Regions from separate parts of the Gloeobacter violaceus PCC 7421 genome, predicted to be linked through region 1. Evidence: riboswitches for the same ligand, from Rfam matches in the RefSeq annotation. Region 1 holds a riboswitch; the other holds the start of a gene.

Evidence for each region. A riboswitch is a leader RNA that binds a small molecule or an ion and turns the genes downstream of it on or off. The one in region 1 is predicted to bind cobalamin.
Region 2: linked by a shared signal. The riboswitch ahead of GLL_RS21580 (sirohydrochlorin chelatase) and the one ahead of GLL_RS10215 (TonB-dependent receptor) in region 1 are both predicted to bind cobalamin.

The regions. Positions count from the first base shown of each region.
Region 1 covers NC_005125.1:2,113,312-2,123,698, reverse strand. The annotation lists gene GLL_RS10230 (pentapeptide repeat-containing protein) at 1-777, shown strand, start outside; gene GLL_RS10225 (hypothetical protein) at 798-1,379, opposite strand; gene GLL_RS10220 ((2Fe-2S) ferredoxin domain-containing protein) at 1,376-2,281, opposite strand; gene GLL_RS10215 (TonB-dependent receptor) at 2,291-4,342, opposite strand; cobalamin riboswitch at 4,378-4,520, opposite strand; gene GLL_RS10210 (GNAT family N-acetyltransferase) at 4,968-5,477, shown strand; gene GLL_RS10205 (GNAT family N-acetyltransferase) at 5,741-6,241, shown strand; gene GLL_RS10200 (serpin family protein) at 6,302-7,537, opposite strand; gene GLL_RS10195 (hypothetical protein) at 7,602-8,009, opposite strand; gene GLL_RS10190 (hypothetical protein) at 8,242-9,657, shown strand; gene GLL_RS10185 (DUF427 domain-containing protein) at 9,854-10,138, shown strand; gene GLL_RS10180 (hypothetical protein) at 10,143-10,387, shown strand, end outside.
Region 2 covers NC_005125.1:4,387,066-4,397,452, forward strand. The annotation lists gene GLL_RS23355 (hypothetical protein) at 19-156, opposite strand; partial or broken gene GLL_RS21575 (IS256 family transposase) at 287-1,577, shown strand; gene GLL_RS21580 (sirohydrochlorin chelatase) at 1,689-2,633, opposite strand; cobalamin riboswitch at 2,668-2,800, opposite strand; gene grpE (nucleotide exchange factor GrpE) at 2,831-3,421, opposite strand; gene tig (trigger factor) at 3,609-4,994, shown strand; gene clpX (ATP-dependent protease ATP-binding subunit ClpX) at 5,026-6,339, shown strand; gene GLL_RS21600 (proton-gated ion channel) at 6,511-7,590, shown strand; gene GLL_RS21605 (class I adenylate-forming enzyme family protein) at 7,606-8,199, shown strand; gene GLL_RS21610 (hypothetical protein) at 8,319-9,656, shown strand; gene GLL_RS21615 (SBBP repeat-containing protein) at 9,711-10,387, opposite strand, start outside.

The sequences.
Region 1 (10,387 bases):
GCTTGGCAGCACGACCGAGACGCCGCCGCCCAGGACAAACAAACGGTGCACAACGCCCAGGAGTTGCTGGAGCGCTACGCCCGGGGCGAGCGCTATTTCGTTTTGGCCGATCTAGAAAAAGAAGACTTGCGCAACGTGGAGTTGCCGGGTGCTCATTTCATCCGTGCGTTCCTCAAAGGAGCGGACCTGCGCGGCGCGAACCTGATCGGGGCGACCTTCGACCACTACACCGATCTCGAAGGAATGCTCATCGACGAGAAGACGCAGCTGGACCCCAAATGGCGCACGGTTTGGGAGCTTGTCAACCTGCCGCCGGTCACAGGCCGGCAACTGCCGGGAGCAGATCTATCCAGCACCCAGCTGACGGGGGTCCATTTGCAGCGGGCCAACCTGGCGGGGACCGATCTTTCGGGGGCCTGTTTGGATGAAGCGAAATTGCAGGAAGCGAATCTGGAAGGAGCTATCCTGCGTGAGGCACGTTTTGTCAGTGCCAATTTGCGGGGAGTAAACCTCAGAGGAGCGGATTGCCAAGAGGCCAAACTATTTGACGCCAACCTGTGCGATACCGATTTGCGCGAAGCCAACCTCTCCAAGGCGAACTTGATCGAAGCTGTACTGGTCGGCGCCGATCTGCGCGGGGCGGACCTGCGCGGGGCGAACCTGGACAGTGCGAACTGCAAGGGTGCAAATCTGGAAGGGGCGAATCTGGAAGGGGCGAATCTGGCGCAGGTGTTGCTGGCAGGGGCCACGATGCCCGACGGGAGCATCCATCCTTGAACGCCCGGAACACCCGCAGGTCACGGTTGCCAAGAGTCGGGCGGCAGCACAGGCGGGCGACGGTTTTGGAATAGGGCGTGCAGCCCCAGCAAGCCTGCAGCCCACAGGGCATTGGTGAGGAAGATACCGCCGACGATGGCCGGGGTGAAGCTTTCCAGTCCGCCGAGTGCCAGGCTCGCAAGCAAGATCAGCCCTTCATAGATGCAGAAGCCCACCACCGTCACCCAGGCGGCGGTAGGCACCTCCAGCCGCTGCAACCCGCCGCGCCAGGAGACTGCCCGGGAAGCCACCAGCGTCACGGCGACGGCTCCCAAACCCAAAATGAAACCCCAGGCGAAGGACTGCGGGGTGCGCGGGTAGGCGTGCAGTGTGTAGCCCAGGAGTTGATTGGCCAGCCAGACCGCCCCAATCACCCGCAGCGCCACAGAGCGCGGCAGCGTCAGGCCGGCTGTGACGCCCAAGCCCACCAGCGGCACGGTGCAGGTATAGAAAAGGCTGCTGCCGCACCCGAGGCCCACCAGCAGCGTCGGCCACTGCCGGGAGAGCCTGGCGAGCGGAAAGTTTGCACTCGGCGCGGCCGGTTTCGGATGTGTGAGAGTCATAGCTGCTCCTTGGAATGGTGATCAACGTGTTGGACACAGGGATAGCGGTGCTCGGCGAGCGTTTGCCCCCGGCCGAGGTGTTCTTGGACGATGCGTCCGGCCACCGCCGGGGTGACGCGGGTGTACCAGGTGTCATCGCCGGAGTGGTAGACGACTGGACCGAGTTTGCACACCTGCAGGCAGGGCGCTTCGATCACCGCGACGGGCGATCCCGCCTCGGCCAGCGCCGCGCGCAGCGCCTCGGCCACCGGCTGCCAGCGGCGCGACGGGTTGCAGCGGCTGGAGGTGCACACCGCCAGATAGGGGCGCGTCAGGGGATTATCTTCAAACGGAATCGGACGGGTTCCAAGCACGTAGATGGCACGCAACTCGTCGTAGAGACCGAGTTTTTCGAAGCGGGCCTTACCCTCCGGCAGCAGGTCGTCGTCCTCACCCAGATAAGGATTGGGTAAAAAGATACTCATCAGTTTTTCGCCCCAGCCATTCCAGAACTGGATGCCCCAGCCTTTGGGTTCGCCCCCGGGATCGACAAAGCGGTAGAAGGCCGCCCGGCTCAGTTGCCGCCGCTCGCTCAACTCGGGTGGGGTCTTGCGCTCCGGGCCGCCGAGGCAGGGTGCCACGCACAGATGGATATGCCACGACTCACTGATGACGGTCAGGTAACCGTCGTAGAGTACGCACAACTTGGGAGATGCAGGCATTTCCAGCTCGAAGACGCCCCCTTCGACGACGTAGCCCAGTTGGACTTCCCGCCAGCGCTCCTGAAAGAGTGTGTACAGCAGCGGTCCGACCACATCGAGGCGGCTGTCGAAGTCTTCGTACTCGTGCGTCCAGCCGGAAGGCTGGCTTTCGTAGGTCGTGCGTCCCAGCGGTTGGACGCGGCGTTCAAATGCGGTGCTCATCGTCGCTCCTCAAATCGTCCAGCTCAAGCCGGTGCGAAAGTTGATCCCCACGCCCGGATAGCCCGGGTAGACCTGGTACTGCTGGTTGAATAGGTTGTTCACTTGGGCGTTAAAGTTCAAGTTGTCGGTGAGCGGCAAGCGCAGCTTCAAGTCGGTGGTCGTGTAACCGCCCAGGGCTTCGGTGTTGGCGTTGTCGGTGAAAAACCGGCCGACGCTGTGCACAAACAGACCCGCGAACCAGCCTCCTGTTGACTCGTAGGCGAGCGAGGCGTTGAAGCTGTCAGCCCCACGAAAGCTCAATTCCTTGCCCACGTAGGCCGGGTTGGCATCAGCGAGGATGCGCGGTTCGGTGCCTGTGAAATTGACTGAGAGGTACCACGAAGGCGCCAGTCGCACCTCGATGCTCGCCTCGATGCCGGTGCTGCGTACCAGGCCGAGGTTGGCGTAGGAACCCGAGGTGGGGCCTGTAAAAGTAAAGGCGATGGTATCTGCCACGGTGTTGGCGAAGTAGGTGAGGCGCACCAGGGCGGCCTCGCCGATTTTTTGATCGATGCCGATGTCGTAGCTGTCGCCCTGCTCGGGTCTGAGGTCCGGGTTGCCGTCGACGGTGAAAAAGCCCCGCAACTTGAAATAGAGATCCGACAGCAGCGGCGCGCGGAAGCTGCGGGCGTAATTGGCCCGCAATGCCATGTCCTCGCCCACCTGCCAGCGCACCCCGGCACTGGGAGAAGTGAACGAGCCTTTGGCCAGGCCGCTGATGTCCTGGCGCAGCCCGAGGTTGAGCTTGAGATCTTCGCCCAGGGCGATTTCGTCGCGCACGAAGAGCGCTCCCTGGCCCACCTGGCCGTCGTAGTTGATGTTGGTGGCAGCCAGCGGATAGAGGTACGTCGAGTTGAAGGCCGAGACGGTGCGGTAATCCAGACCGTAGGTGAGGTGGTGCTCGGGGCTCACCCGCCAGGTGTGCTGCACTTGCGCCCCCCAGGAGCGGCGGCGGATCTCGTCGCGCGAACCCTGGCTTAGCGGTGCGTCGTAGCGGTAGTTGAGAAAATCGGCAAAGAGTCTCGCGGTGAGCAGCGAATCTTCGCCCAGCCCGAGCTTGGCACGCAGACCCAGATCCGCAAGCCAGTTGTTGGTGAACTGGCGGGTGTCGGTGGTGAGGGTGTTGAACTGGCCGACACTGCCCGGTATCGGGATAGGCACCCCGCCCGGCACCCCCAGGTCTTTGTTTTGCGAAAGGACGCTTGCACTGAGTGCCGTCCGTTCGCTTAGATCCGCTTCCAGCCGGGCGCTGAAGTTGTTATAAGTAACGTCGGCGTTCTCGCGCGTCCCGGCATAACCCACCGAGGCGATCTCGAAGGGAAAGTTGTTGTTCGCCTGCAGGCGGTTGTAGTCGACGCGCCAACCGACCGCCCCGCTGCGACCGCTGGTCTGCAGGCTTTGCTCGTTGAGAGCGAAGCTGCCCGCAGAGGCTTTGAGGGTCGTGCTCGGCCGCTCGGATGGGGCGCGGCTGACGATGTTGATCACTCCTCCCACCGCGTCGGAGCCGTAGAGGGTCGAACCGCCGCCGGGCACCACCTCGACACGCTCCACCGTATCGGTGGTCAATTCCGACAGGTCGTAGCCGCCGAAGAAGCCCAGGTCGTTGAGCGGTCTGCCGTCGAGCAGCACGAGCACCTGGGAACTGTTGGAGCCGCGGATGAACTGGGAGCTGAGGGTTCCCAGTTGCGTGCCGGCGGTGCCGTCGCTAAGAATTCCGGGCAGGTAACGGAGCGCCTCCTGCACCGTGCGTGCCCCCTGCGCTTCGATCTGCCGGCGGGTGATCACGTAGGCGGGACGGCTCGCTTCTTTGAGCGTCCCTTCGCGGCGAAACGGGGCATAAAGCGGTTGGTTGAGCCGGGTATCGGCGAAGCCTTCGAGTGGCCTGGGCGCCCCCGGTACCTCCTGGGCCAACAGATCCTTTGCCCCCGGGGCGGCCTGGGGACGAAAATCCTGCACACGTTCCGCCCCGGCCGGCCATGTCAATAGCCAGACTGCCAGGGGCACCAAGACAATGCCACGCACAAAAATACTCCTTCCCCGTGCGACGCGGGTCGAGTGGAATGCGGCTTTTGTGGGACGGGCATTCTGACTGAGGCTTGCTCTCAAGCCATCACAGCTGCGGCACAGCGCCGGACTCGCACCGGACTTTCCCCTTTCAGCCCGGGCTGATCCCCCGGGCTCCCAAAGCCATTCGATTGTGCTGTAAGCATACACCAGGTCGCGACCCCGGCCGACAATCGACAATTGTACGTCTTATTGCGCTGTTGTTTAAGAATTCTTCCTCCGGGACAAAGGCTGGACGGCTGCAGCAAAGCTGCAAGCCGGAGATCGGGTGCAGGTGGCCGGCGGCAAGTGACGTCAAAGACGTCAACTCGTTCTATACGTCTTACGTGCCAGGGCCAGTTGGCCCGGAGCTGTTCTACCTTTCGCTCGGCTTCAAACCAAACGGCGAGATCGAGGATGGAGAGACAATCGTCGTGTATCCATTGCACGAGAATGAGCCCTAAATCCCCGCTCCAGCGGAGAGACAATGTTCTACGGCTTCGGTTGTAGGTTGTGAAAGTGTTTTGAAAAGCAATGGTTGAGTGTTCAGGATTACGTTATCTTGATTAGGAGCATCTTTGGTGTGTTGCCACAATCACTAATCATGGAAGTTCGAGCCGAAAAGCCAGAAGATGTAGAAGCTGTTCGCAGACTCAATGTTGCGGCATTTGGGCGAGAGAGTGAGGCAAACTTAGTCGATCAGTTGCGAGGCGTTGCGTCTACATTTTCCTTCGTTGCTGTTGAATCCGAGCAAATTGTTGGACACATTTTCTTTAGTCCAGTTGCGATCGCAGGAGAATGTGCTGCTAATTTACTTGTTCTTGGATTGGCGCCAGTGGCAGTGCTTCCTGACTATCAGCGAAAAGGAATCGGGTCATTGCTGATTCAGCATGGTTTAGCAGAGTGCGCTCGGTTCGGTTTCAAAGCTGTTGTTGTGCTGGGTTCTCCAGCATACTATCTGCGATTCGAGTTTACTCCAGCTAAGGAGAAGGGATTGGGGTGTGAGTACGCAGTGCCGGATGAGACATTTATGGTGTTGGAGTTGGAAAGTGGTGCATTGGAGGGCTGTGTTGGAATAATAAAGTATCATTCAGAGTTTAATGAACTTGCGTAGTGAGCGCCGTAGAACAATTCTGTTGGAGCGGAAAACAGAGACTCTGCGATTCGTTCAAAGGTTGTTCGTCGACGTTCAACAAACCCGTTGGGCTGATGCACATCTCGGTGGCAACGCTAGAGCAAAGCCATTTGTTGGGATCAAGGATTAAGTTGCTGTGAGGTCATCTGAAAGACGTTGCTTGAAGGGTGTTGGTGAAGCAATTATGATTAAAGTAAGGCTATCTGGAAAAAGGCCACTGAACAGTTAGTGAAGCTTACATAATGATATTTGAAACGCAGAGGTTGGTTTTGAAACCGATTTTGGAGAGTGAACTTAGCACACTCCATAGGATTTTCACTGATTCACATGTGAGGAGATATTTGTGTGACGAAGAAATCTTTTCTTTGCAACAGGTTGAGGAGATGCTCAAACAGAGTAAAAAGCACTTTGAAGAAGAAAGATTTGGCCTTTGGTTTATCAAGTTAAATAGTGAGAGTGAAGCCATTGGATTTATTGGTTTGTGGTATTTCTTTGACGAAGAACAGCCTCAATTAATCTATGCCCTGCTGCCTAAGGCGCTCAAAAAAGGCTACGCTACTGAAGCCGCAGCCAAAATCTTGGAATATTGTTTTGATGAACTTGGTTATGAGTATGTTGTAGCAAGCTGCGATCAGCGAAACCTTGGGTCGCAAAAAGTAGCGCAAAGACTCGGAATGAGGAAGATGGCAGAAAAAATTGTGCGTGGGAGTCCTATATTGTTCTTTAGAATTGAAAAGTCGTAAACGTGAGGTCAGGGCCAAAGCCTGAACGCTGATTTTTCAAGGCCAATGCAACTTATCGCATCAACCCATCGGGTCGGCAATTGCTCCTGCAAATAGCAGCGTTCCGGTGCGGTTGTCCTGGATGGCAAAGAAAAACGGGCGATCAACCACCATCCGAAAAGGTGGTGTGGCGACGGCGGAGGTGCGCGCCACGATCACGCCGGTGGCCGCCGCCGCCTCGGTGCCTTCCTCGTTAACATCGACGAAGGTCTTGTGGATCACCTCGGAAATCAAAGCCGGCTCGCGAACCATTCGCGTGAAGTCGGCCCGGCCGGTAAAAGCAATACCCATGCCCAGGGCGCTCAGAGTTTGTTTGAGTTGCGCTTCATAGCGCACCTGAAAGCGGGGCAGGACCAGTTCTCCGGGCCGACGGGCAAAGGTACGCGGACCCAGCCATTGCTGCCAGTTCTCGGCGGTCAATTGCCGGTAAAAAGCCGCCGGGTCCGCCTTGGGCAAAAAGACGTACATTCCCAGAAAATCGTCTTTGTAGGGCAGCCGCACCGCCTGGAATTCGTCGGTTTCGTAGTAATCGAAGCGGCCCTGCTTCGCCATCAGCGGATGGTTCTTCTGCCAGCCGCTCCCGAGCTTGAACGGTCGCTCGCGGGTGGCGGATTTTTCGAACGCCTCCTGCCAGTCCGCCTTGAAGTAGACCGCGTTCATCAGCACCACCAGCGCGTCGCGCAACGCTCCTGGAGAGACGATCTGATCGATTTTGTTCTCGGTTTTTTCGGCCACCCAGCGGTTGATGCGCTCGGCGGAGCGCGGCTCGGCAAAATTCAGTGCTTCCACCTGTGCCTGAAAGTACTGCTCGGCGGTACGGATAAAGGCCGGTTGCAGGGTAATGCCTTTTTGGGACCAAAGCGAGTTGGCGATCAGGACTCTGGAGGTTTTGGGCGTTTTTTGCAGGGCAGTGGCAAGGTCCGCCGAACCCTGGTTGATGGCGTCTTCGTCCAGTCCATCAAGGGCAAGGGTTTGCGCCATGGCGGTGCGGGTGGAGCCGCCTGCGCCGTTGTAGGCCATGGTGAGCGCCAGGGCGATGCTCAAGGGAGAAATCACGACGTTCTGGTCGGCGGCTTTGTTGTGCAGGGCCGCAAAAAGCTGCAAACCAAAACGGGTCTGCGCGTCGCTGAGCATCTTCACGGCCGACTTCTCCTGGGCACCGGCCCGCAGCACACCCGAACCGAATAGAGCCAAAGCCAATCCCCACCGCAGCAGGGTCGAGCGCCGGAAAGGCCGGCCTGGAGCATCGTTTTTCATTGAACCGAACAGGGGGAGAACTTATTCGACCCATTCAGTTTGACGATTGTTCCAGTTCCGGCCGCTAGTACAGCGCCTTGCAACTGCCCTGGGAGCGCAGTTTTTCGATAACCCGGGTGTAGGCGGCCCGGTCGGTGTAACCTTGCTCGACCTTGCCTGCGTCGTTGATGGTGAAGTAGGGCGTCGTGATCTTTTCGCAGTTTTTGGCCAGATCCAGGTCTACGAACACCGTCACTTCGTCGATACCCGCCGCCTTGCGCTCCTTGAGGGCGTATTGTTTGACTGCATCGACGATCTGCGCGTCGGTGGCCTTGGCGGGTACGCTCGCGTAGACCAGTTGCCGTGATTTGCTCGTGGTGCTCACACTGCGCGAGCGCAGCACGGTGATTGGCATCTCGGCGGCGAGGGCTAGCCCACTTGTTGCCAGCATCAATGCCGCCACCCCGAGCGCTTGTGTTCGATAAATGGACATCTGCTTCCTTTCAAACGGACCAAGGCAATTTTATCGCTGGAGTCAGCCTCTGCGTGAACTGGCACGATGCTTGCGGGCGGATGGCACGGATTAAAAATAAGCCTTCTAAATTGCAATAGTTTCTGCATATCTACAACTCTGATACCACGGAAACTCCAGTGTCCATGCATATTTTTCGTTGGACCAACATAAGTAACATCAAGGTTTTCTTTAAACACTGGAGATGAAAGTCATGTCTACTACATCGCATAAAGCTGCTTACCTTCAGCAAGTAATCAAAGTTCTGGGCTTCGCCTCACTTGCTCTTTCTTGCAAAGTTGTACAGCAGCCTGTATATGCTCAATCCCCTGACCCAAGGGTTCCTGAGTTTTGCAGTCAAGTAGGAACTGACAATAAGCTAAAAAATCAATGCGACGACTTACGTCGCAAAGAAATTGAATATCTATCTCAACAGTTTGACGCAGCAATTTCTGCACAGAACAAACCGATTCTCCCCACTTCTGGAAAGGATGTTAAAGCTCTTGAAGGCAAAACCGAGATAGAAGGGAATGCTGGACAAATCGAAGCGACTATCCTTGCCTACAGCTCGATGGAATTGATTGCCCAAGCTATCCGAAAACAAATAAAGGAACGAGCCAGCGACGTCAAGACCCTGATTATCGAAGACCCAGATGTAGTTAAATCACTCTCTAACTACGAATTGCTCAGGGAAATTGGTTCAAGTCTCATAGCTGCATACGCTAATATCTTCGACTCCCCACTTGTTCCAGATAAAATGATCGAGAAATCTTTTGATGAAATGGGCAAGGGATCTAAAAAGCGCTTATATAAGAAATCTTTTGAGGGAGGAGTTGATCTCGACTTACCACTCTCGATAGCAAGCTCGACCATTCGGGCAGTCGCTGATATTTTTTCATTATTTAAACAAGATATCACCATCAAGCCCACTAACATAAGCCTGGAGGACAATGCGCGGGAGGCTCTTATCTCGCAACTCGCTGCTGATTTTCAACAATGCAATGAAAGCAGATGTACTAACGTGTATCATCCTTCTTTGCTGCTGCTTGATCTTACACATTATCGCGAAGAATTTTCTGACAAAGAAAAAATGAGCAAGAATCATTTGGACAGAATATTGAGAGATTTCGTAATTCTACTTGCTTACAAGCAAATGGCTGACTCAAAGATAACCGAGTTAAAGGATAATTCGGATCTAGAAAGCAAACAGCTTGTCCGAAAACTAACGGATCTCGGCGCTTCAACCAATATTTTTCTGAGTGGCTTGGGTTCAACGGAATTCGCCATTTATTCCTTGGCTAAAGGAGCAAAAATCGAAGATCTTCTGAAAGATGAAGGCACTTACTTGCTTCGACTCAATGTAATTAACTCGGGCGGAAGTACGCAAGCAAAACAAAACTTATTCTTTACCAGCGATCCCGCATATAACGGTGGAGTGGCTGTAACTTATATGCTCTTTGCACGGGATGGTTCAATCCGTCTGAGTGACACGCTGTATAAAACAAGTGGTTATTTGCATGTAACCAGTGAAACAACCAATATCTATCGAGCTCGCAAATTCAATGCCGAAAGACCAATGCCGACCGCCGCACAAACTAAAGAAACGGAACCGGTCTCTCAAATTCCATAACAGGCGGCTCTAGGCATCTAAGCAGTAGATTGGTGTGAGCCTGCGGACAATTCAGTGGAGATGTGCTGACGAACGAGACGCAGTCGGACGGCACAATCGGGCTGGACGATTCCTCCAATTCCTGAGAGCTGGCTGCACGGGGCGGCCGGATCGATCTACCCTGGAGAGGAAGTCTCAGCTGCCGGAATCACCGATTATGCCCAAAGCAACCTGGAATGGGACCGTACTTGCCCAGAGCGACAAGTGCGAAGTGGTGGAAGGAAACTACTACTTCCCGCCCGATGCGATCCAAACAGAGTACTTCCAGCCTTCCAACACCCGCACCACCTGCCCCTGGAAAGGGGTAGCCAGTTACTACGACGTTGTCGTGGACAGCAAAGTGAACAAAGACGCCGCCTGGTACTACCCGACCCCCAAGGACGCCGCCAAGCATATCACCGGCTACATCGCCTTCTGGAAGGGCACCCGGGTCGAGGCTTAGCGCGATGGGCGATCGCACCGGTCTTCTGGCCGTCCTGGCACTCCTGGTAACTGTACTTGCGGGCCTCGGTCCCGCCCTCGGCCTCTCGCCGGCCATCGCCGCCTTTCTGGTGGCGGTGGGTCTGGGGTCGTTTTTCATCGACCAGTTCTTCTTGCAGGGAAGGCTGTCGGTATTGCTCGTCGGGCTGATTCAGGAGCGCCGACCCGGCTGGCGCGAGCGGGTGGCCCGCCACGAGGCCGGGCATTTACT
Region 2 (10,387 bases), 2.3 Mb from region 1:
AGAAGGCCATTAGAATTGTCAGGATTTCGCTGGGGCAGAGCCGGTATGGTCGTCGCCGGTGTCGCAGGCCATCGTCGAGCAATTGTTGGTCAAAGAGCGGCTCGAAGCGTCGGCAGAAGTGATCGACACGGCAAAAAAGGCTTCTAGAGTGGGCATAGCGGGCGGTCCGTGGCTTGTTCAGAGGGTGTCTGGATCGATTCCCAGAGCCTGCAGTGGGTCTGTAAACTAAATTGTGTAAGTGGTCGCAGCAAAGAAAGTACAATACTCTCTCAGGCAGGAGGAGCTGATGACCATCCGCAAAGAGATTCTTGACGAACTACTCAAAGATTACGACGGCACCGACCCGCAAACTATCCTCGGTGAGGGCGGCCTCCTCAAGCAACTGACCAAGGCCGTCATTGAACGCGCTCTCGAAGCCGAGATGGAAACTCACCTCGGTTACAAGAAGCACGAAGCCGCCGGCAAAGGTACCGGCAACTCCAGAAACGGCAAAAGTCAGAAGACCCTCCAGGCCGAATGCGGTCCAGTCGAACTCCACATCCCCCGCGACCGCAACGCCGAGTTCGAGCCGGTCGTTGTGCGCAAAGGTCACACCCGTTGGATCAACGGGTGGTCAGACACGCCTGGCGGGACTCGATGAGAAGATTCTGGCGCTGTATGCGCGCGGAATGACGACCCGTGATATTCAAGCCCAACTGCAGGAGATGTACGGGGTCGAAGTATCCCCAACGCTGATCTCGAACGTGACCGATGCGGTGATGGACGAGGTGCGGCAATGGCAGAATCGTCCACTCGAAACCGTCTACCCGATTGCTTATTTTGACTGCCTGCAGGTGAAGGTACGCGACAACGGTCGGGTGGTGAATAAAGCCGTCTACCTGGCTCTGGGCGTAGACCTGGAGGGACGCAAGGAGCTTTTAGGGCTCTGGCTTTCGGCCCATGAAGGGGCAAAGTTTTGGTTGGGGATCCTGACGGAACTGAACAACCGGGGCCTGAAGGATATTTTGATTGCCTGTGTGGATGGACTGACCGGTTTACCGGAGGCAATTGAATCGGTTTATCACGGTTGCTTGGTGCAGTTGTGCATGGTACACATGGTGCGCAATTCGTGCAAATATGTGTCGTGGAAAGACCGCAAATCATTGTGTGCAGACCTACGGTCTATCTACAGTGCCGCGACGGAAGAAGAGGCGGAGTTGCATCTGGGGGGCGTTGTCCCAACGCCCCTGGAACTTTTGAGTGAGAAGTGGGACAAGCAGTATTCAAGCGTCAGTCGGATGTGGCGAGAGAACTGGGGGTCGTTGCCCCAACGACCCTGGGTGCGGGTGATCCCGATATTCCGGTTTGGTGAGGACATTCGAAAGGTGATTTACACGACGAATGCGATAGAATCACTGAACATGACGATTCGGAAGGTGAGTCGCAACCACCACATCATGCCGAATGACGAGTCGGTAATGAAGATGGTGTATCTGGCGATCCAGAACCAGATGAAGAAATGGACGATGCCGATCCGGGATTGGCGTCCTGCACTAAACCGGCTGACGATTGAGTTCGAGGGAAGGCTAAAGGTATGACAAATTCACTTACACAAAATATTTGACAGATCCGATTTACCCTATCGCACCGACTCTATTGGGCTCTCTCTTCTGATCCGCCAGACAAGTGCAAGCCCAGTGCTCGACACACTAAGGTGCTTGCCAGGCAAGTCCGTGGTAAGCACTCAGATCGGCGTAGGGATCCGCGGGCGGATGGTCATGGTTGTGGTCGTGCCCATGGGAATGACTATGCCCGTGATTACGGGCGTGACCGGAGCCGTGAACGGCGCTTACGGCGCGGCGGAATTTGCACATCTCGCAGTTCATCGCCACCCGTTGCTCGCGCGCCTCCTGCTCGCGTCTGCGCAGCAATTCAAAAAGCACCGGGTCGAGGCCGATTTCATCGAGAGCCTGCACTGCGACTTGCGGATGCAACGTTTGCTGGAGGGCGGCCGTCTCCTGGATGCGCTTGACGAGTAGACCGGTAAATAAAAAGTACGGCAGTACGACGACGCGCTTTGCCCCCCAGGTCCAGGCGCGCTCGAATCCCTGCTCCAGGCGGGGATGGGTGATGCCGATAAAGCAGACTTCGACCCCGAGATAGCCACTCCCTTCCCAGAGCAGGCGGGCCATCTTGCAGGCGTCGCCGTTGGCGTCGGGGTCCGACGAACCGCGCCCGACAAACAACAGCAGCGTCTCGGAGCGCGGGATGTCGCTGTGTTCGTCGAGACGGGCGAGCCGTTCCTGCCACAGTTCGATGAGGCCCGCGGTGATGCCCAGATGGCCGCCGTAGTGCACCACCAGATCCGGATGGCGCTCGCGGGCGCGGTCCAGTTCGTTGGTGACGTCGAACTTATTGTGGCGGGCGGCAAATAACAGCAGCGGCACCGCGGTCAAATCGCGGTAACCCAGCTCGATGCAGCGATCGACCCCTGCTTGGATCGACGGAGCGGTCAACTCCAAAAAACAGGGCACCACCGGCCGGGCCGGGTCGAAGTGCTGGTAAGCGGCGGCAAATTCCAGAAACGTCTCGCGCCCATCGGCATCGCGGGTGCCGTGGCCGATGAGCAACAAAGGATGGACCGTGTCGTGCATGAATAACCCCATTCCTGTGCAACGCAGGCGAATAACCGGAGGCAACGTCCAAAGGCGGCATTCTGACTTGGGAAGCCCATTACAGCTGCGGCACAGTACCGGGATCGCACCGGACTTTCCCGCTTTTGGACCTCAACAGGTTATCACCCTGCGCTGCAAGGCGCGGGAAGGCCACCGAAATTCTTAACTGCCCGCAGCTAGGAACCCGCTTCGGGGATCGCCACTTTGACCATGGCCGGGCGCAGCACCTTGTCGGCGAGCAAATAGCCCTTTTGCAACTCCGCCACGACCGTCTCCTGACTCACCCCGGCCGATTCTTCGCGCAGGATGGCCTCGTGCTGGGCCGGGTCGAACGGCTGACCGATCGCCTCCATGGCCGTCACCCCCATCTTTTCGAGTACCGAGAGAAACTGCCGGTAAACCTGCTGGTAGCTGTTGTGCAGCTTCTCTTCGCGCTCGTTGTCGGGCTGGGCGAAGGCGCGGGCGCGATCGAAGTTGTCGAAGACCGGCAGGATGTCCTTGAGGAGCTTGGCGGAAACAAAATAGGCCAGTTCGTCTTTTTCGCGCTGGGTGCGCTTGCGGAAATTGTCGAAGTCGGCCATCAGCCGCGTGTACTTTTGCTCGTAGTCGGCGAGTTTTTTTTGCAGGTCGGAGTTCTCGGCGGCGAGCTGGTCGATGCGGGCGATGAATCCCGTCGCTTCCGCAGCGGACGCCTCGGTGGTTGCGGCCTCTGCATAGGAAGGATCCTGCGGTTGGAAGTTCTCGGTGGTGCGCTCGTTTTCTGCCATCGCTCTGCCATATAGTGCCGTTTGCAACCTTGATTTTAAACGCTCGCGGACCCAACCTTCGGGCTGCCGCCGCCAGGAAAAATGAAGACTCCGGCCTTTGCGCCGGGGAGCGTGTACAATTAGCCTCTGGCTGGTCGCCCATGAATCCGGCTAAGATCATCGTCCGCTTTTGTTACCTGCCATTTCGATGAAAGTCACGCAAGAGAAGCTCCCGCGCTCCCAGATGGGCCTCAATGTCGAGGTCGAAGGCGAAAAATCCAAGCAAGCTTACGAGAAACTGGTGCGCGACACCATGCGCACCGCCCGCATCCCCGGTTTTCGCCCCGGCAAAGCCCCGCGCCAGCTGGTGCTGCAGTTCTACGGCAAGGAGCGCCTCAGGGCGCAGGCGCTCGAAAATCTGATCGACAGCTCCCTCAAAGAGGCGATTGAACAGGAGTCGATTGCTTCGTTGGGCAACCTGCAACTGCGCGATTCGTTCGAGGAGTTGCTCGGCCGCTACCAGCCGGGAGAACCGCTCAGCTTCAAAGCCGCCGTCGATGTGCAACCGGAGGTCCAGCTGGGCACCTACACCGGCCTGACGGTGCGCTACAGCGAAGTGCCCTACGAGGCCAAGCAGGTAGATGATCAGCTCGAGCAGTACCGCGAGCAACGCGCCGTGCTCGTCCCCGTCGAGGGTCGGGCGGCCGAGGTCGGCGACACCGCTGTGATCGACTTTGCGGGCACCAAGGCGGCGGACGGCAACGAGATCGTCGGGGGTAAAGCCACCGATTTCGAAGTCGAACTGCTGCCGGGTCGGCTCATCGCCGGCTTCACCGAGGGAATCATCGGTATGCAGATTGGTGAGAGCACCGAGCTTGCATTGCGCTTTCCCGACGATTACCCGCAGCAGGAACTGGCGGGGGTCGATGCCAAATTCGCCGTCAGTCTCAAAGATCTCAAGATCAAAGAGCTGCCCGTCCTCGACGACGATTTTGCCGGTGACATCAGCGAATTTGAGACTCTCGAAGCACTGCGCGCATTTCTGGAGCAGCAGCAGCAGGAGCAGGCGGCGGAGAAGACCCGCGCCAACCGCGACGCCGCCATCATCAAGGCGCTGGTGGCCGAGACGACCGTCGACTTACCTGAGACGCTGGTCAACCGCGAAGTGCAGTTTCTAGCCGAGCAGAGCTTTCGCAACCTCCAACAGCAGGGCATCGACCCCAGCCGCATCTTCACCGAGGAGAACATGCCCCGGGTACGCGAAACGCTCAGAGTTGACGCCGAAAATCGCCTCAAGCGCACCCTGGCCCTGGCGCAAGTGGCCCGCGCCGAAAATATCGTGGTCGAAGAGGAGCAGGTGGCTGCGCGCATCGTCGAGTTGCGCAGCGAACTGGAGGAGGAAGTCTCCGAGCAGGCCCTGGCCGAATTTGCGCGCGAAGAAATGCTTACGGAGAAGATTTTGGAGTGGCTCGCGGAGCACTCTACAATAGAGTTGACTTTGCCGGGTGAGGCGATTGAGCCGGGCTCGGGCGAAGACGCTCCCCCCGAAGTTGCCGCCGGGGCCACCGAGCCCGAGGCGCAACCCAACTCCTGAAACCTCGTTTCCTCAACACCCAGGCTGCCCCATGCCCAAGTACGACTCCCATCTCAAATGCTCCTTCTGCGGCAAGTCCCAGGAGCAGGTTCGAAAGCTCATCGCCGGGCCGGGGGTATACATTTGCGACGAGTGCGTCGAACTGTGCAACGAGATCCTCGACGAGGAACTGTTTGAAGGGGCGACCCAGCCCCAGCCCCAACCGACCAAGGTCAAAGCCTCGCGCTCCAGTCGCCGGGACACTTCCCTCAAGAAGATCCCCAAGCCGCAGGAGATCAAGTCTTACCTCGACCAGCACGTCATCGGTCAGCAAGAGGCCAAGAAAATCCTCTCGGTGGCGGTCTACAACCACTACAAGCGCCTCAGCTCGAAGCTCGAAGAGAGTGGCGACGAGGTCGAAATTCAAAAATCCAACATTCTGCTCATCGGCCCCACCGGCTGCGGCAAGACGCTCTTGGCCCAGACCCTGGCCGATTTGCTCGATGTGCCCTTCGCCATTGCCGATGCCACTACCCTCACCGAGGCGGGCTACGTGGGCGAGGATGTCGAGAACATCCTGCTGCGGTTGCTGCAGGTGGCCGACGGCGAGGTCGAGCGCGCCCAGCGCGGCATCATCTACATCGACGAAATCGATAAGATTGCCCGCAAGTCCGAGAACCCTTCGATCACCCGCGACGTGTCGGGCGAAGGCGTCCAGCAGGCGCTCCTCAAGATGCTCGAAGGCACCGTCGCCAACGTCCCTCCCCAGGGTGGGCGCAAGCATCCCTACCAGGAATACATCCAGATCGACACGGCCAACATCCTGTTTGTCTGCGGAGGAGCGTTTGTCGGTCTGGAGCGCGTCGTCGAGCAGCGCATCGGTAAGCGGGCGATGGGCTTTGTACAGGCGGGCGAGCCCCAGAAGCGCGAACAACGCTTGGTCGAATCGCTCAAGGCTCTCGAACCCGACGATCTGGTCAAATTCGGCCTGATTCCCGAATTTATCGGCCGCATTCCGATGGTGGCGGTGCTCGAACCCCTCGACGAGGAAGCCCTCATCGAGATTCTCACCGAACCCAAGAACGCCTTGCTCAAGCAGTACCAGCGCCTGCTGCGCATGGACGGCGTCGAAATGGTCTTCGAACCCGACGCGATCAAGACCATCGCCCAGGAAGCTTTCCGGCGCAAGACCGGGGCACGGGCTCTGCGGGGTATCGTCGAGGAGCTGATGCTCGAAGTGATGTACGAGGTGCCCTCGCGCGCCGACATCCGCAAGTGCGTGATCACCCGCGAGATGGTCGAGAAGCGCTCCACCTCCGAGCTGCTGATTCTGCCCAGTTCGCTGCCCAAACCCGAATCGGCCTGATCCTCCTGTACAGCCTATCTGCAGAAGCGGGCTATCCAGCCCGCTTCGCTTATTTGGGGGCACCTACCCTGGCCAGGTTAACAATGTCAAAGATCTGGTCCTGCGGACTGGCTTTAAGTCCGAATTGGGGTATATCTGACCTATCGAATTTCAACCAGGAGGTCCGCCGGGATGTTCCCGACCGGCTGGCGGCCCAAACTTTCAGAGTCCATCGCTGCAAGTCGTATGCTATGGCAACCGATGGCTGCAGTTGCGGTGGTGCAGATAGGTTTGTTGTGGTTCTCCCCACCGGTTTGGGGCCAGGATATGGTCTCGCCGCCCCCGCCCATTGCCGATGAGCCGCTCACCGTGAACACGGGCATCTACCTGATCGAGTGCTACAGCCTCGACGACAAAGCAGAAACCTTCAAGGTGAATGCCTTTTTAAGTTTGAGCTGGAAGGACAGGCGCCTGGCGTTTGATCCGGTCCGCAGCGGCGTTCGCGTCAAAACCTACGAACCCGAAGCGATCTGGATACCGGAGATCCGCTTTGTCAATGTCGAAAATGCCCGCGACGCCGATGTGGTGGATATTTCGGTAAGCCCGGACGGGACGGTACAGTATCTGGAACGCTTCTCTGCCCGAGTTCTCTCGCCGCTGGATTTTCGCCGCTATCCTTTTGATTCGCAGACTTTACACATTTACTTGATCGTCCGTTCGGTCGACACCCGCAATATCGTGCTTGCGGTCGACCTAGAAAAAGTGGGCAAAAACGACGATGTGTTCTTGACGGGATGGGATATCGAAAGCTTTACCGCCGTGGTGAAGCCTGCAAACTTCGCTCTGGAAGACAGGCTTGAATCGAAACTGGACTACCAGTTGCGGATTTCTCGTCAATATTTTTCGTACATTCCCAACATCATTTTGCCGATGCTGTTTATTTTATTTATCTCCTGGACTGCCTTCTGGTCTACTTCTTACGAAGCGAATGTAACGCTGGTGGTCTCGACGCTTATCGCCCACATCGCCTTCAATATTCTGGTAGAAACCAATCTTCCAAAGACCCCCTACATGACCTACACGGGGGCAATTATTTTTATGATTTACCTATTTTATTTTGTGGCCGTCATTGAAGTTACCGTTCAGCATTATCTAAAAGTTGAGAGCCAGCCCGCCAGGGCGGCGTCGATTACACGCGCCTCTCGCATCGCGTTTCCCGTTGTATTCTTGCTGGCAAATATTATTCTGGCATTTCTTTTCTTTGGATTTTAGCTCAAGGAGCCCGTCGTGCTGTCTAACGCTCTGGACAAAGTCGATACTCGTTTGCAGTCAAAAAATGCTCTCGTATTTGGCGAAGAATCCTATACTTACATGCAACTAAATAAACTTGTTGACCGCCTGGCTACCGCGTTGCTGAAGTGGAACGTTCAGGCCGGTGATCGCGTCGCTTTTTTGATGCCGAACTGCCCCGAGATTGTGCTGTGCTACTACGCTTGCTTCAAGATCGGTGCCGTTGCAGTTCCGATCAATATACGCTTCGGGGCGGATCTGGTCCGCTACGTGATGAACCACAGCGGTGCCCAAGTTCTGCTCGCCGAGCCCTCCCTCTACGAGCAATACCAGCAGGCGGCACCTGCGCAGGCAACGGCTGCGCAGGTGCATTTGACACAATCGCTAGGGGCGCAAGGATGGATAGCAAATTTGGCGGTTGAAGGCCCACCGCCCGCGTGGCCGGACATGGTGGCCGACCATCCCGCTGCGATTTTTTACACTTCCGGGACGACAGGACAGCCAAAGGGCGTCATCCATACGCGCCGAAGCCTGGAGCAGGCCACCATCAACCAGATTCGCCAGATTGGCATCGACGCGCAGGACAGCTAGGGTGTATGACTGTATCGGTACTGACGACGGGCGCCGGGAAGCAAACCCGACTGCCGGGGGATTGATGCATGCGTTCTTACCTTTAAATTGGAACTGCCGAACTCTGCGTATTGCTCCCCGTGGCGACTAAACCCGATGTTTCCTGGCGCGGTGTCCTCTTCTGGCCGCTCGAATGGCTTTTTCTGGCGGTGGCCACCGTCAACCTCGTCTGGGTGATCTTTGATCTGAGCTATGTACAGCTGCGCGATTTTTATGTGCCCAGGGTGCCCGAACTGGTCCGTCTGTACGATCCGATGAAGGGTATCGAACCCCACCGGATCACCGAGCGGTACCTGCGCACGGTCGATGCCTACAAGGCGGCGGCGGACGCCGGGGACGTCACGCGCGAAGCGGCACTGCTGCCGGTCTTGCGGATATTGAGCGCCCAGATTGTCGATGACAGCCCTTTTGCACTGGTGGGCAAGCAGGGCACGCTGGAGCGCATCAAAAACCGTATCCGCCGCCATGTGGGCGACAGTTCCTCCAAGCAGTCGTTTTTGCGCTTCTGGAGCGGGCAAAATATGACTCCCACGCGGCGGGCGCAGCAGTTGGAATTTTTTGACAAGCAGTTGCGCCCTCTGTTTGCCGTCAACTATTTTCGCAACCACGGCGAGGACGGCGAATTTGTGGACTGGTACTTCCGACGGGTCGATGTCTGGTTTATGGGAATCTTCGCCCTGGAACTGATGTTGCGCACCTTTGTCACCTACCGCAACCACCCGCGCTGGACCTGGCAGCGCTGCTTTTCCGAGAACAGCTTCGATGTGCTGAATCTTTTGCCTGCCGTCAACTTGATCCCCGGCGTGCACCTCGGATGGCTCGCCCTGGCGCGCGTCTTTACCTACGGCGATCGCCTGGAGCGGCTGGGCATTTTCCCCTCTCCGATCGCTGGAATTATTCACCGCTACTCGATGGCGATCGCCGACGAGGTGACCGACTTGGTGGTGGTCAAGGTCCTCGCCCAAGTGCAAGATGTGGTGCGCACCGCCGACTTGACCGCCATGCTCCCCCGGGCTGCCCAGGCTGCCCCGCGCGCCTCCAACGACCCACCCACCGCCATCGACGGCTTTGTCAAAGAACAAACCGCCATGGTCGTCAAAGAAGTGCTCCCCCAGGTGCGGCCCGAACTGGAGCAACTGCTTGCCCACTCGATCAAGCAGTCGCTTCCCTTGCCCAACCGGCTCACCAGCGGCCTGGTCAACGTCACACTCAACGCCGCCTACGGTGCGGCCAACGGCGTGCTCAAAGCCGACCCCGAAGGCGAGCGGCTCACCCGGCAATTGCTCGACAAGCTGCTGCGCACCTTGAGCGCCGAGTGGCGCGAGCACGGCACGGTGCAGGATGCCCAGCAGCTTATGGTAGCTTTGCTTGAGCAGGCGCGGCGCGACTACATCCGCCGCAACGGCATGGACAACTAAAAAGCGGACGTCGTGGGTCAACCTCCGACGCCCGCCCGTGCTCAAAAACCGACCCTAGGGCGCCGGGTCGGTGATCTTGACGACAAACGCGTCGTTGCCGCCGCTCAGGGCCTTCTGGTACGCCCTGAGGGTGGTGGGGAAGTTGGGCGAATCGGTCGAGCCGGTGACAAAGGCATTGCCCGCCTGGACAACGATTTCATCGGCCGCATCGGAGCCGCTGCCGCCTAGAAACGTCGAGTAGATCAAGCTGCTGCCTGCGGCGTCGAACTTGGTGACAAACGAGTCCTCGCCGCCGCCGATGGTCGGCTGGAAGGCGCCCGCAGTCACCGGAAAATTCGCCGAGAAAGTCTGGCCGGTCAGGTAGACGTTGCCGGCCTGGTCCACGGCGATGCCGTCGCCCGCATCGTCGGCGCTGCCGCCCAGGAACGTCGAGTACACCAGGGCTGTACCCGCCGGGTTCAGCTTTGCCACAAAAGCGTCCTCGCCGCCGCCGATGGTTCCTTGGTAGGCACCGGGGGTGGCGGGGAAGTTGGCGGAGTTGGTGATGCCGGTGATGTAGACGTTGCCTGCGCTGTCTACGCCGATTTCGTCGCCTTCTTCATCTGCGTTGCCGCCCAGGTAGGTCGAAAAGACCAGGGCACTGCCGTCGGCATTGAATTTGCTGACAAAGGCGTCGGTGTCGCCGCGCAGCCGCCGCTGCAGGGCGCGGGCGCTCAGCGGAAAGTTGGGGG